One region of the Candidatus Pelagibacter sp. PS_34 genome, then DNA from elsewhere that is predicted to be linked to it. Evidence: riboswitches for the same ligand, from Rfam matches in the RefSeq annotation. Region 1 holds a riboswitch; the other holds the start of a gene.
The links. A riboswitch is a leader RNA that binds a small molecule or an ion and turns the genes downstream of it on or off. The one in region 1 is predicted to bind S-adenosylmethionine.
Positions count from the first base shown of each region.

Region 1 (7,700 bases):
ATTAATGAGTTAAGAGCAATCATTGAAGAACAAATCGTAACCGTACTTGTTAAACGAGCTCCAATGGCAATTGATCTAAGGTTAACTATTTCAACATTAAAAATTTCAAGTGATCTTGAGCGTATTGGTGATTTAGCAAAAAGTGTGGCTAAAAAAATAAAACCATTACCACATAATCTTCCTGAAGAATTAGTTACTAGTTTAAAAAGATTAGGTAGTTTGGTTCAAACACAATTAAAAGATGTTTTAGACGCTTACCTTAACCAGTCAAAAACAGATGCGATTAAGATTTGGAAAACCGATGAAAAAGTTGATGATTTAACCCATATCGCAATGAACGAAGTTGCAAAATTTTTAAGTGAAGATAAAAAAAATCTAGATCTTGCAACGCACTTACTGTTTGTAACTAAAAATATTGAAAGAGTGGGGGATCACATCACTAATATTGCTGAAGCTATATTTTATCTGATTGAAGGTGAGCATATAGAAGGTGCAAGACCTAAAGGTAAAGATTTTGATCCAAACTAATGAGTATTAGTATTCATATCGTTGAAGATGAACAACCCATTATCACTCTTGTTAAATATAATCTTGAAAAAGAAGGTTATAAGGTTTCTTTTTCAGACAATGGCAATGACGGTATTGAAGAAATTAAAAGAATATTACCTGATCTTGTTTTATTAGATTGGATGTTACCCGATTTCTCGGGTGTAGAAATTTGTAAAATTTTAAAAAAAGAAAAAAAATTTAAAGAAATTCCAATCATAATGCTTACTGCTAAGGGTGAGGATGAAGATAAGATTAAAGGGTTAAACTCTGGTGCAGATGATTACATCACCAAACCCTTTAGTTTCCCAGAATTACTTGCAAGAATAAAAGCGCTACTTCGAAGATCTAAGCCCTCATTAGTTTCTGATATTGTTGAATTCGAAGACCTTAAGGTGGATAGATTAACACGACGTGTTTTTAGAAAAAACAAAGAAATTCATTTGGGACCCAAGGAATATGATTTAATCAATTTTTTTATTAAAAACCCTAAACGTGTTTACTCAAGAGATCAAATTCTAGAGAATGTTTGGTCTGATAATATCAATGTTGAAACAAGAACAGTTGATGTTCATATAAGAAGACTTAGACAAAGTATTAATATTGATGGATTTAAAGAATTAATTAGAACCGTAAGATCAGCTGGCTATTCATTAAATTAGTAATGACTGTAGAAGCATAAAGACTTAAAATAATAATAATAAACTGAACATAGACACATGATTTAGGACTTGTTAAGGTCTGATTATGAAAGGTTATAGATTTATTACAAGTGACGACACTTCAGAATTTTGCCATCGTGTAACGGAGGCCATATCCAATGGATGGAAATTGTATGGTGAACCCAAAATGACCTTTGATAAAAAAAGAGGGGTCATGCGTTGTGCTCAAGCAGTTATAAAAAATTCACCTCAGAAAAAGTATTCAAAAAAGATGAAGCTATCATCGATATAAATGGCAGATCAGATATTACCCTTTGTTTATATGCTAGGGATACTCTTATTAGTACTCCCAGCTTTTCTACAATCTAATTCTAAATTAAAGCAGTTTTTAACTAATCTTAGTATTTGGATTGTCATTATTCTCATAATTTTAACTATTATTTATTTTTTCAATTGACAGTTTGAGAGAAAGTTGATTATATTTAGGTGCGCTGATTTAAGTTAAATTGCAGAGCGCGTTATAAATCCTGCTAAAGCGACGCTTCAACCACCGCTTTAGACAGGTGGTTTTTTTTTATCTTTCATAAAATTAAACCGGGCAGTTGAACCATATTGTGCGCCCTGCATTTGCTTAAGCACTAAAAAGGAGAAAAGAGGCCTATGAATATAACCTCTTATTATTTTGTGACCTTTTTTCTCCAAAACAAGAGGAAAAAAAATGAGCACAAATAAATTAAAAGAAAGATTAGATAAAGGACCTGTTATATGCGCAGAAGGTTTTTTATTTGAGATAGAAAGACGTGGCTACATGTCATCAGGGGAATTTGTTCCAATGGTGTCATTAGATCATCCTGAAGTTTTAGAAAATTTACATAGAGAATTTCAACATGCAGGATCTGATGTAGTTGAGGCCTTTACTTATAATGGACACAGAGAAAAAATGCGTGTTATTGGTAAAGAAGAACTTCTTGAACCACTAAATCGTTCAGCATTAAAAATTGCTAAAAAAGTAGCACTAGATACTCCTAAAGGATCAAAACCAAATTTGATGGCAGGTAATATTTCAAATTCAAATATCTGGAAACATAATGATCCACAATCTCAAAAAGAAGTTGAAGGAATGTTTACAGAGATGATTGGTTGGGCCGTTGAAGAAGGTGCTGATATGTTAATTGGTGAAACTTTTTATTATGCTGAAGAAGCTTTTAAAGCTTTAGAAGTTATGAAAAAAACAGGTTTACCAACTGTATTAACCATATCTCCAATGGGTGAAAATAAAATGAGAGATGGAAAATCCGTTGTTGATACCTGTAAAGAGCTAGAGCAATTAGGGGCTGATGTTGTTGGTTTAAATTGTTTTAGAGGACCTGCTACCATGTTTCCTTTTTTAAAAGAAATTAGAAAAGCAGTTAAATGTCATGTTGGAGCTTTACCTATTCCTTATAGAACCAGTGAAGATTACCCAACATTTTTTAATCTACCGGACAGAAGTAATTGTCAGTGTCCATCACCTCATGGAAGAACGTTTCCAACAGCATTGGACCCACACTTTTGTAATAGATATGAAATAGGTAAATTTGCAAAAGATGCTTATGAGCTAGGTATTAATTACCTTGGAGTATGCTGTGGAGCAAACCCAATGTTGATTAGGGAAGTTGCTGAATCTATTGGTTTAACTGTTCCAGCAAGTAAATATCGAGAGAACATGGAAAATCATTTTATGTATGGAAAAAATAAAAGAATTCCAAAACATATGACTGAATATGGAGACAAAGCGTAAATAAATTAAGAAGGGCATTTAACTAAATTGTGCGCCTGACATATGTCGAAGCACTAAAACAGGAGAAAAAAAATGAGTAACAATCTAAAAGAAACAATAAGTAATCTACAGAAGGATTTTACAGCCAACCCAAAAAATGCTGTGGTCCAATATGAAAGCAATTCAATTCTTAAGGAAGGACTTCAATCTGTAGTCACTCTTAGAGAGCATAAATTAGTTGTTGATGAACCCAAAAGTTTTGGTGGTAAAGACGAAGGTCCGAGCCCAGTAGAGTTAATATTAGCAGCGTTAGCAACGTGTCAGGAGATAACCTATAAAGCATTTGCTACAGCAGCGGGTATTAATATTGAGAGTGTTAGTGTTAAATTAAAAGGTGAATTAGATCTTCAGGGTTTTTTAGCTTTAAATAAAAACACTAGACCTGGCTTTCAATCCATCTCTGGTACTGTTGATATTAAATCTTCATCACCAAAAGCTGAAATAGATAAATTGATTGATACGGTAAATACACATTGCCCGGTATTAGATATTTTATCAAAAGGAGTTCCTATTAAATTGTTTCAAAAGGTTTCTTCAAGTTCTAATAATAAAGAGCACATAGAGCAAAGAGTAAGTGCTGCTTAACCAATCTAACTCAAGCCCTATGAAAAATAGGGCTTGAGTCTTTTAAGTTCATTTCAAATCCTAAAAAATTAGAAGTTTGACTAGAATTAAGTATTAATTGCGTGCTAGGGTCTTGTTAATGAAAAATATTTATCATTCTGATATTTATCAATTTAACACCCCAGTTAGTAGTTATTGGGAAGATCATTCAAGTGAAAATTTAAATCTAGATAAACTTAATAAAGATATCAGTTCAGAAATTGTTGTAATAGGTGGAGGGTACACTGGTTTATCCTGTGCAATTAATTTAATAGAAAATCATAATTTAGATGTCATTTTAGTTGAAGCTGGAAAAATAGGTTGGGGGGCTTCATCTCGTAATGCAGGTTTCTGTTCTCTACCGCCAAGTAAGATGTCTTTTAAAAAGATGCAATCTATTTACGGCAATGATGAAACTAAAAAGTTCTTTAAAAACTCTGTTGAAGGTTCAAATTATACAAAAGATATTATACAAGAATATAATATTGATTGTGATGTAACGGGGGATAGTAATTACGTAGTCGCCCATCATCCAAATAAGTTTAAAGATATTCAAGAACAAGCTACAGCTTACAGAGAAGAGTTTGGCATTGAAACTGAGATTTATTCAAAAGAAGACTTTGATAAAATTGGCCATGGTGGCACAGAGCAATTTGGAGCTTTTTCTTATAAACCTGGTTTTGCAATCAATCCTCTTAAATTTGTTAATGGCATTGCAAAATATGCTTTATCTAAACAATTAAAAATCTTCGAGCACACTAAAGTGGATAAAATTGATAAAGAGAATGGTGCTTATATTTTAAGGACGAAAGAAGGATCTATTCGATCAAAAAAAATAGTTGTTGCAACAAATGGGTTCTATCAAGAAGGCTTAATCCCAGAGATGAATTCAAGAATTTTACCAGTAATTTCAAATATTATTGTCACCCAACCCTTAACCGAGCAAGAAATTGACCAACATAATTTTAAAACATTTTCTCCAATAGCTAATACTAAAAATCTTTTATATTATTATCGAAAGTTACCTGACAACCGAATTTTATTTGGCACTAGAGGGGATTTAAGTGGCAGCGATCAATCTAATTTAAATATGTCTAAGAAAATGGAAAAATTCTTAAAAGATATTTTTCCTAAATGGAAAGATATTAATATTGATTATAATTGGCGAGGATTAATTGCTTTATCTCAAAAATTAACTCCTTCTATTGGTAAAATTGATAATGAAGAGATTTATTATGGATTTGGTTATAATGGGGTTGGAGTGAGTGCTGCTCCTTGGACCGGTAAACAATTGTCTAAGTTAGTATTATCAAACAGTAAAGAGTTAGATATTTCAAAAATTTATAAAGGATTACCTAAAAAATTTATCTTCCCCCAGTTAAGAACGTTTTATTTTAGATTAGCGGTATGGTTTTATGCAATTAAAGACAGATTTAATATTAACTAATTCCATTACCTAGACATCTGATTAGAGGTTTCGCAATATTGAGTTATGAAACTCGCTATGAGTGAAGCTGATAAAAAAAATAGCATTTTATATTTATAAATTTATTTTAAATAATATTTGTTAAAGGTAGCTTTTGTTGCTACCTCAAGTTGATTTATTAATCATCACAAACTAAACGATAAGTTTTTATTAAACTTATTTCCGTGAAATTTTTCTTAAATTGCATTATTTGGAAATTATTTTAAAATATAACTAGTTACTTTAATAAAATTCAAAAAAATATGAAAAAAACAGCAATTATGTCATATTGGTTAAGTGCTACAACCAAGTGCACATCTATGGGCTTGGGAAATCAAAAAGGTTGGTTTTCAAATTTAAACCATGCCCCACCCAAAATACAAGTTAAGAAAATATGAAACGACTAAAAAGTTTTTTAACTTGGTTATTTATCTATCTCCTTAGTATTGGAAATCCATACACCTATTCATTTGCCGATATTGCAGCAACAACACTTCCAACTGGTGGAAATGTAATTAGTGGAACCGTAACAATTTCAATCCCAGAAGTTGGAAAGATGGATGTAAATCAAACATCTAATCAAGGAATAGTGAATTGGGATACTTTTAATGTAGGTTCAAGTGCATCAGTACATTTTAATCAACCAACCTCAAGATCAAGTATTTTAAATAATGTATTAAGTGGTCAATCAATCATCAATGGATCTATTTTTTCTAATGGTCGTCTAATTTTAGTTAATCCTACAGGAATTTTAACAGGACCTACGTCTGCAATTAGATCTGAGGGTGCAATTTTATCAACTTTAAATTTAACTAATCAAAATTATTTAAATAATACCTATAACTTTTCAACTAACAATAATTCAACTTTAATAAACGAAGGTAACATAGAGGGTGAGTATGTTGCTTTGCTTTCTCCAATAATTACTAATAAAGGAACTATTAATACAAATGTTGCAACAAGCCTTGCTGCTGGAGATAATCTAAAATTAAGTATAAGTGATAGCAATCTTTTAACGGTATCAGTCAATCCTTCAAAAATAAAATCTTCAATTAACAACGAAGGAATTATTAAATCTCAAAATGGAATTGTGACTTTAAAAACAGATATTGCTCAATCTGTCGTTGATCAAGTAATTAAAATTGAAAATGCCAAAGCAGATGGTTTAATATCAGAGAATGGAATTGTTAAATTAGTTACTAATACTGGAGCAATTACAGCCAAAGATATTAAAATTGATGCAGGTTCAAATGGTGCTTCAACAATTTCAGGTACATTAAATTCTAACTCTGACACTTCAAATAGTGGCTCAGTAGAAGTAACTGCAAAAGAAATTGATATCAATACTGCAACAATATCAGCTGATGGTAAAACAGGGGGAGGAAAAGTTTTAATTGGTGGAGATTGGCAAGGTTCAGGTGATTTACTTCAAGCAACATATCTAAATATTGATTCAAATTCTAAAATCACAGCAAACGCCTTAACAAGTGGATCAGGTGGAATAATTGTAGCATGGTCTGATATAAAAAATTCAAATTCACTCACAACAGTAAGCGGAACATTAGAAGCTAAAGGTATCGATGGCAGTGGTGGTCAAATTGAAACTTCTGGAGCAGATCTTGATATTAATGGAATTAGAGTTAATACCAGTTCTGTTAGCGGAAGTTATGGAAATTGGTTAGTTGATCCAACTGATTTAACAATCGGATCATCAGAAGCCTCTACTTATGCCTCTAACTTAGCAAGTACGGATGTAACGTTAACAGCAGATAACACAATCACTTTAAATAATAATATTTCTTACTCAGGATCTAGAAATTCTACTTTAACATTTGATGCTACAACCACGGTTTTGAATGCAAATATTACATCTTCTAATGGAACTTTATCTATTGATATAAATACAATTTTAGAAATTGGAGCAACCAATACGACATTTACCACAAACGGAGGTAATGTAGATATTAGTGGTGTTATTCGAGCTGTTACTGGAGAAAATAGTAATAATTTTACAATTAATGCTGGCACGGGAAATGTCACTTTTTCATCTAATGTAGTTAAACAAGTAGGTGATTATTCTGCAGGATTTGCTCAAGGTAATTTTACATCAATAAGTGATTTAGATTTTAGTGGTACTTTCTTGAACGCGATTAACATAGCTGGAACAGCAACCACTATAGGTGATGTGACATTTCAAGATGGTCGCGCATCTAATAATACCTCAAATGCAAATGAGTCATTCCAACATGAAATCCAAAATTGGAATTCAAGAAATTATGGCAACACAGGTTTGAATAACATAATGAAGGGTATTAGATGGTCTGGTGGAACGGGACATTCTCCTTATGTCCAATTTACAAATGCTACAGCTGGCCAAAAATATAAGATTCAAGCTTTATTTAAAGAACAAAATTATAATAGATATTTTGATGTCTATGTAGATGGAACAAAAATTGTAGATGATTTTAGACCTTTAGATGCTGGAAGCACCAGTGTTAATCGAGGAAGATATTTGACCTATCAATTTGAGGCAGCGTCAACAAATGTAATGTTTAGATTATCAGGAAGAACTGCTGAAAATAGTGGAGGGAGATTACATGGCAAT
Region 1 covers NZ_CM182068.1:436,428-444,127, forward strand. The annotation lists gene phoU (phosphate signaling complex protein PhoU) at 1-528, shown strand, start outside; gene phoB (phosphate regulon transcriptional regulator PhoB) at 528-1,208, shown strand; gene AC5SL3_RS02315 (DUF1737 domain-containing protein) at 1,294-1,500, shown strand; SAM riboswitch class V at 1,796-1,860, shown strand; gene AC5SL3_RS02320 (homocysteine S-methyltransferase family protein) at 1,927-2,988, shown strand; SAM riboswitch class V at 2,992-3,056, shown strand; gene AC5SL3_RS02325 (OsmC family protein) at 3,061-3,612, shown strand; gene AC5SL3_RS02330 (NAD(P)/FAD-dependent oxidoreductase) at 3,731-5,077, shown strand; gene AC5SL3_RS02335 (beta strand repeat-containing protein) at 5,490-7,700, shown strand, end outside.

Region 2 (7,700 bases), 130 kb from region 1:
TGACCTGCCCCACCTTTAATTAAATTATCAATAACAGATAAAATAATAACTCTATTTTTATACTTAGTTTTACAAATTACTATAGAGCAATTATTTGTGTTAATTACGTCATTTGTACTTAACAATGAATTTGTTTTTAAAATTTTAACGAATCTGTTTTTTGAATATTGACTCTTTAAAGTATTTTCTAAATTTTTAATACTTACACTTTTGCTAAGGTTTACGTAAATAGTACTAAGTATCCCTCTAAACATTGGCGTTAAATGGGGTGTGAATGTAAAAGAAAATTTATTTGTAGTGTGGTTTTCAATTTCTTGTTGAATTTCAGAGTTATGTCTATGGAAACCTACACCATAAGCAGTTAAGGATTCATAAAGATTTTTATCCTTATATTTTTTATGTACACCTCTCCCAGCACCAGAGTAACCAGATTTTGAATCTATAATAACATTATCTGTTTTTATTAAATTTTTTTTAACTAAAGGAATAAGTGGTAAAAGTATTGATGTTGGGTAGCAACCTGGACATCCAATAATATTAAATTTCTTTACTTTACCACCATTGATTTCTGGTAATGAATAAATTGACTTTTTAATATTTTTGATAGATCTGTGTTTTTGTTTGTACCATTTTAGATAATCTGATGCTTTATTAAGTCTAAAGTCTGCAGCTAAATCAATTAATACATTATGCTTTAATAAATCATTTGAAATATCTTGTGCTTCACCATTAGGTAGAGCTGTAAAAACAAGGTCTATGTTTTTTAAAAGTTCTTTATTGTATCTAATAATTTTAGGTAATTTTTTTGAACTTAATGATTTTTCATAACTAGAGATATTTTTTCCAACAGACGTATTACCACAAAGATATTTAATGTTAACATTGCTGTGTTTAACTAATAATTTAATTAATTGAACACCAATATAACCAGTTGATCCAGCAACTAAAACATTAAGCTTAGGCATTTTTTTATTATAACAGTTTAGAGTTAAAAAAGAATTATCTTTTCGAGAATTGGAAGCTTCTTCTTGCTTTTCTACGACCAGGTTTTTTTCTTTCAACCGATCTAGAGTCTCTAGTATTAAGCTTTTCTGTCTTAAGTACTGCTCTATTCTCTGAATCAAATAAGATTAATGCTTTAGCAATACCATGAACCATTGCACCAGCTTGACCAGTATGTCCACCACCTGCTACACTACATCTTACATCATAATCAGTTGCTTGGTTTATAATCTCAAATGGTCTTGTGATTTGCATTTTGTGACTTCCGCTAGTGAAGTACTCATCCATAGTTCTGCCATTAACGTAAATTTTGCCAGTACCCTTTTTCACCCAAATTTTTGCAATAGATTTTTTTCTTCTACCAGTTGCGTATTTACTATCTTTAAAATCTAATTTAATTTTAGGTTTTTTTGTAGACACTTTATTTGGTGAAGCTGCTGTTTCCATATTAATTTCTTATTAAATTTTTACTGTTTAATTTACCTAAGTCTAAAAGTTTTGGGTTTTGTGCCGCATGAGGGTGTTCTTCACCAGCATAAATTTTTACTTTAGTTAATTGTTTTCTTCCTAGAACTCCACCAGGTAACATTCTTTTAATAGCTAATTTTAATGTCTCTCCAGGTTTATTTTTTTCTAATAACTTTTCAGGAGTAATTTCTTTAATTCCACCTGGGTGACCAGTATGTCTATAATATTTTTTATCTTTAAATTTTTTTCCAGTGAACTTTGCTTGTTCAACATTTTTAACAACAACAAAATCACCATCATCCATATGAGGTGTAAAAGTTGTTTTATTTTTTCCTCTAACAATCATAGCGATAATAGAAGCTAATCTGCCAACTACAGCATTTTTAGCATCAATCTCAAACCAGTTACTGTTTAAATCACCACTTTTTAGAAATTTTGTCATTGTGCGAGGATTAATACTATTATTAGATATAATGTCAATTTTATATTTCCCTTGCAATATCTTGCTTAAATGATATTTTTATATAGCCGATTTGTTCCTATTGCAGGCTAGTTATTGCTAAAAAGGATTTTTTACCCACATTATCGGTAGGCGCATTTGAACTGTATTGTACGCCTTGCATAAAGCAAAAGTACTAAAAAAGGAGTATTAAGATGAGTACAAAAAGACAAAACCCTGAGACTATAGCTATACATGGTGGTGATTATAGAAATGATCCAACAACCAAAGCAGTAGCAGTTCCAATTTATAGAACAACATCGTATCAATTTGATAGTACTGAACATGCTGCGAATTTGTTTGCTCTTAAGGAATTTGGAAATATTTATACAAGAATAATGAATCCAACAAATGATGCTCTTGAAAAAAGAGTTGCTTCATTAGAAGGAGGATTAGCCTGTTTAACAGTAGCATCTGGACAAACCGCATCAACTTTTGCAATTTTAAACGTTGCACAAGCCGGAGATAATATAGTCAGCTCTACGGATTTATATGGAGGTACTATTTCGTTATTCACGCATACATTAAGTAAACTTGGTATTGAAGTTAGATATGCAGACCCTTCTGACCCAAAAAACTTTGAAAAAGCTGTTGATGATAAAACTAGAGCTTTTTATGGTGAGACTTTACCAAATCCTTATTTGAGAGTTTTTCCAATTAAAGAAGTTTCTGATATTGGTAAAAAATACAATATACCATTAATAATGGACAACACAGCTGCCCCTGTAATTTGCAAACCTTTAGAACATGGTGCTGCAGTAGTAGTTTATTCATTAACAAAATATATAGGTGGTCACGGTACAGTTGTAGGTGGAGCTTTAGTTGATGGAGGTAATTTTGATTGGACAGCTGATCCCAAAAGACAACCTTTATTTAACGAACCGGACGCAAGTTACGGTGGAGCTATATGGGGAAAAGTGGTTCCAGAATTAACTGGGGCTAATGTTTCTTTTGCAGTAAGAGCGCGGGTTACATTACTAAGAGATCTTGGTTCTGCCCTATCACCTGACAATGCATTTGGAATTATTCAAGGGCTTGAAACAGTTGCTCTTAGAATGAAACAACACTGCTCAAATGCATCAAAAGTTGTTGACTATTTAAAGAAAAATAAAGAAGTAACAAGAGTAATCTATCCAACAGAACATGAAGGTAAAATTGCTGATCGTGCTAAAAAATACCTTAATGAAGGAAATGGTGGTTTAGTTGGTATTGAGCTCAAAGGTGGTATTGAAGCAGGTAAGAGATTTATCGAGTCTTTAAAAATGTTTTATCATGTTGCAAATATTGGAGACGCAAGAAGTTTAGCAATTCATCCTGCAACAACAACTCATAGTCAGTTAACAGAAAAAGAATTGTTAGCCTCAGGTGTAACTCCTGGATACGTAAGATTATGTATTGGTATTGAGCATATAGATGACATTATTGAGGATTTAGACCAAGCTTTAAATAAATCTTCTAAAGGGAATTTGAAAGCAGTTAGTTAGAGTTTTTATATAATATCAAAAAATAAGAACTCAAAACTAATATTGAACCTAGCTGGTGTAGTGAAGCGTATGTAATCTCTACACCAGAAATCAAAGTTATAATTCCTAAAAAAATTTGAAACAAGATAGCAACATCAAAAAATAATACATATTTAAAATCATATTGTTTTTTAAAATAGATAAAATTTAAAATGATTATAAAAAATAAAAGCAAATATGCAGTTGATCTATGCAAAAATTGAATAATTGATGGGTTGTTAAATAATTGAGTACTAATTAAATCACCATAACTAACATCATTTGGAAAAAAACTACCATTCATATCAGGCCATGAATTATAGATAAGACCACCATCTAAACCTGATAAAAAAGCACCCAATACAATCTGCAAAACTATCAATTTAAGTATAAATAATAAAAATAAATTTGGAATTTTATTTTCAAATTTCTTAATTTTATGAATATCTAAAATATACCAAAAAATTAAACATAAAATAAATAAAGCCAAAGATAAATGAATGCTAAGTCTAAAGTGACTAACGTCATTATTTTCAATTAATCCGCTAGATACCATATACCAACCAATGAACCCCTGAAGACACACAAGAAAAAAAATCCAATAATATTTATTAGAATAATGCAGAGTTTTTTTAAAATAAAGAGTGAAGAAAAGCAAAGGCACTAAAGTAAACAAACCTACAAATCTTGCTAACAATCTATGAGCATACTCCCAATAAAAAATCACTTTAAATTCATCTAAGGACATGCCGTAGTTAATATTTTTATATTCAGGAATTTTTTTGTACTCTGAGAAATAAAAATTCCACTCATTAATATTCATAGGTGGGAGTATTCCAGTAAAGAGCTCCCAGGCTGTGATTGATAAACCAGAGTCTGTTAGTCTAGTAAGACCACCGACAGCTACCATAAGAACAATTAATGAAAATAAAGTTATTAACCACAATTTCAAATATTTTATATAGTTGTCGCTATTTACAAACATAAATTATACTTATAATAATTATCTTAATAACCAATTGAATAAATGTCGCCTACAAATAAAAAAAAACTAAATCAGATTAGAATTAAGCTTGATAAACTTGATAATGATTTACTTAAATTAATCAAAAAAAGATCTTCTCTAGTCAATGAAGTGCTAAAAGTAAAAATACATAAAAAAGAAATAATTGATCAAAAAAGAATCAATTTTATACTTAAAAAAATTAAAAAAAAATCAATACAAACTAATATTGACCCAAAAATCACTAATAGAATTTGGAAAAATATGATTTGGTCTTTTATTGATTACGAAAAAAGAAATTTTAGAAAAAAATAATACTATTTACTGTGTGGAGGTAATTTTTTTTCCACAAACATTTCATGTTTTCTTGTAGAAGGGTTATATTTCTTTGCAGACAATTTAACTTTAGCTTTTTCACCACCTGCAGGTTTTTTAACATAATAAAAAAAAGGACTATCAGGTTTAGCCTCAGGTACTAATCTAACTTTAACGTGCGTTTTTTTTGCCATTTTATTTTAAACTTTTTATCTTTTTTATTAAATCCGAAATCTTCTTAAGTTTATTTTTTAAATTATAATCAGCATTTATAGAATTATTTGGTAATTCGTCAAGTTTTAATGATTTATCAGAATTAAGAACTTTTTTAACACCAATAATTGTCATTCCTTGATCTTTGAGTAGATATTTAACTTTTTTTAAAACCTCAATAGTATCATTATTATAATATCTTCTATTACCATGTAAAATTTTTGGCTTAATTTGCTTAAATTCCTTCTCCCAAAATCGAATAGTATGAGTATTCAAGGTTCCTTTTTTTTTGTTTACAAGACCAAGAATTTTAGCAACCTCACCTATTGACTTATAAGCATCATTATTTTTATAAATCATTCTTAGAATTTACCAAATCTTTAAATTCCTTAGAAGCTTTAAATAAAACAACATCTCTATTAGATATAGTTGTTTGTTCTTTTGTTTTGGGATTTCGTCCAATTCTACTTTTTTTTGCCCTTATAGAAAAAGTACCAAATTTAGAGAGCTTTAATTTTTTTTCTATTTTTAAATTGTCTACTATTGTGATTAGAAAATCATCAATCAAATTTTCAGATATATTTTTTGAAAAACCAATTTGCATATAAATTGAATTTATAAGATCTTTTTTTGTTAAGTTAGTTCTTTGCATTAACTTATGTTGTTTCTTATCTTTTCTATTAAATTACCAGTTACAATTCTAGTGCAAACACTTAATGAGTTTGAAAAGCCTATATAATCTGTTCCACCATGGCTTTTAATAACAGGAGAATCTAAACCTATGAAAATTGCACCATTATAAAGTCTTGGATCTAATCTTTCTTTAAATTTTTTTAAATTTGAAATATTTAGTAAAGATGAAATTTTACCAATAAGATTACCTGTCATGGCTTTCTTTAATTCACTGGTAATAAAATTTGCAGTACCCTCAGCTGTCTTCAAAGCAATATTTCCAGTAAATCCATCTGCAACGATAACATTCACATCGCCATTCATTAACTGATTACCTTCTATATAACCCTTAAACTCAAAGTCATTGTTATTTCTTTGATTTAATTGTTGGTAAGTTTCTTTGATAGTCTCATTACCTTTAATTTCTTCAGACCCTATATTTAATAAAGCAACTTTAGCTGTATCATCTGGATATAAGGATTTAAATAACGAAGATCCCATTATAGAAAAATCAATTAAATTTTTTGGACTACATTCGATATTAGCTCCCAAATCTAGCACAACACTCATGTTCTTTTTATTTGGCCATAAAGCAGAAAGAGCTGGTTTATCAATGTTTTCAATCATCTTTAGATTAAGTTTTGAAATAACAAGTAATGCTCCAGTGTTACCGGCAGAAATAACTATGTCAGATTTTTTTTCTTTAACACTTTGTATGGCTAACCACATACTAGTGTTTTTTCCTCTTTTAGCTCCTTCTAAAGGACTATCAGTTCCTTTAACCAAATCTTTAGTGTGAATTATTTCAAATGAAGATGTGGGTAATTGATCATTTAAATAATTTTGGATTTTTTCCTTATCACCAAAAATTTGATAAAAAGTATTAGCGTTACTTTTATAATGATGATTAATGCCATCAATAATTTTTTTTGGTGAGTTATCTCCACCCATTGCATCAACTGCAATTTTTATTATTTTGCTCATTTAATTTTGGACTTTTATTCCTTAGGATCTAAAACTTGTCTACCTCTATACATGCCTGTTTTTAGATCTAAGTGATGAGGCAATCTGTATTCTCCAGATTTCTTGTCCTCAACAATATTGGTAGATTTGAACTTCATATTCTGAGCTCTTCTCATTCCAGTTCTTGACGGTGATTGTTTTCGTTTAGGTACAGCCATAATAAAATTAATGCTTAACTACACCTTTTATATAAGAATTTAAAGTATTATTTCTTAAATTTAACCTATAATTTTCAAAATATTTAACCAAATACTCAATATTAGATGAATTATCTAAAAAATTTACCAAAATAGAGTTTCTAGATTCTATATCCAATTCATCCCAACTGTGAATTTTGTCGATCATTCCATAGAATAAGTTTAAGTAATCTTTCATTTTTTTATTAATTGACTGGTCACCGTAACCAATTTCCCTGATGCTTAATTCAACTTGTCTGAAGGTAAAATCATAAATCTCTTGTAGTATTTTTTTATCATTATTTTCCTTATAAACTTTCAAAAAGAAAGCGAAATGCAGTAAAAAAAATATTAATCTATCAGAAAAAGTATCCTGATTTTTAAAACCCTTATACAAATCTTTATTTCTAGTTAATTTAACTAAATTGTTGTAAATATTTAAATATTCTTTGCTCATGAAAAATTATTTTTATCTAATTATTATTTTTTTATTTATTTCAAATTGTACATTAAATAAAGTTATAAAACATCATGGAGTACATTTTTTAGAAAAGAAGAATGAAAAACTTATAATTGGTAAAACAAATAAAAACGATATAATTGAACTTTTAGGACCTCCTTCAACAAAAGGAGCTTTTAATCAGGAATTATGGATTTATATGGAAATACAAACTAGCTCTTCAAAACTATCAAATTTAGGGAAAAAAGAATTGTTAAAAAATAATATCTTGCTATTGGATATTGATAACAGAGGTGTTTTATCAAAAAATATTTTTCTTACTAAAGAAGACATGAACAATATAAAATTTTCCGGAGACACAACTCAA
Region 2 covers NZ_CM182068.1:570,155-577,854, reverse strand. The annotation lists gene argC (N-acetyl-gamma-glutamyl-phosphate reductase) at 1-965, opposite strand, end outside; gene rpsI (30S ribosomal protein S9) at 1,000-1,449, opposite strand; gene rplM (50S ribosomal protein L13) at 1,451-1,912, opposite strand; SAM riboswitch class V at 2,052-2,120, shown strand; gene AC5SL3_RS03080 (O-acetylhomoserine aminocarboxypropyltransferase/cysteine synthase family protein) at 2,125-3,453, shown strand; gene AC5SL3_RS03075 (COX15/CtaA family protein) at 3,446-4,423, opposite strand; gene AC5SL3_RS03070 (chorismate mutase) at 4,499-4,789, shown strand; gene AC5SL3_RS03065 (50S ribosomal protein L33) at 4,792-4,983, opposite strand; gene AC5SL3_RS03060 (MerR family transcriptional regulator) at 4,985-5,362, opposite strand; gene AC5SL3_RS03055 (integration host factor subunit alpha) at 5,352-5,654, opposite strand; gene plsX (phosphate acyltransferase PlsX) at 5,654-6,658, opposite strand; gene rpmF (50S ribosomal protein L32) at 6,673-6,855, opposite strand; gene AC5SL3_RS03040 (ubiquinol-cytochrome C chaperone family protein) at 6,863-7,330, opposite strand; gene AC5SL3_RS03035 (hypothetical protein) at 7,329-7,700, shown strand, end outside.
Region 2: another riboswitch for S-adenosylmethionine. It lies ahead of AC5SL3_RS03080 (O-acetylhomoserine aminocarboxypropyltransferase/cysteine synthase family protein); the one in region 1 lies ahead of AC5SL3_RS02325 (OsmC family protein).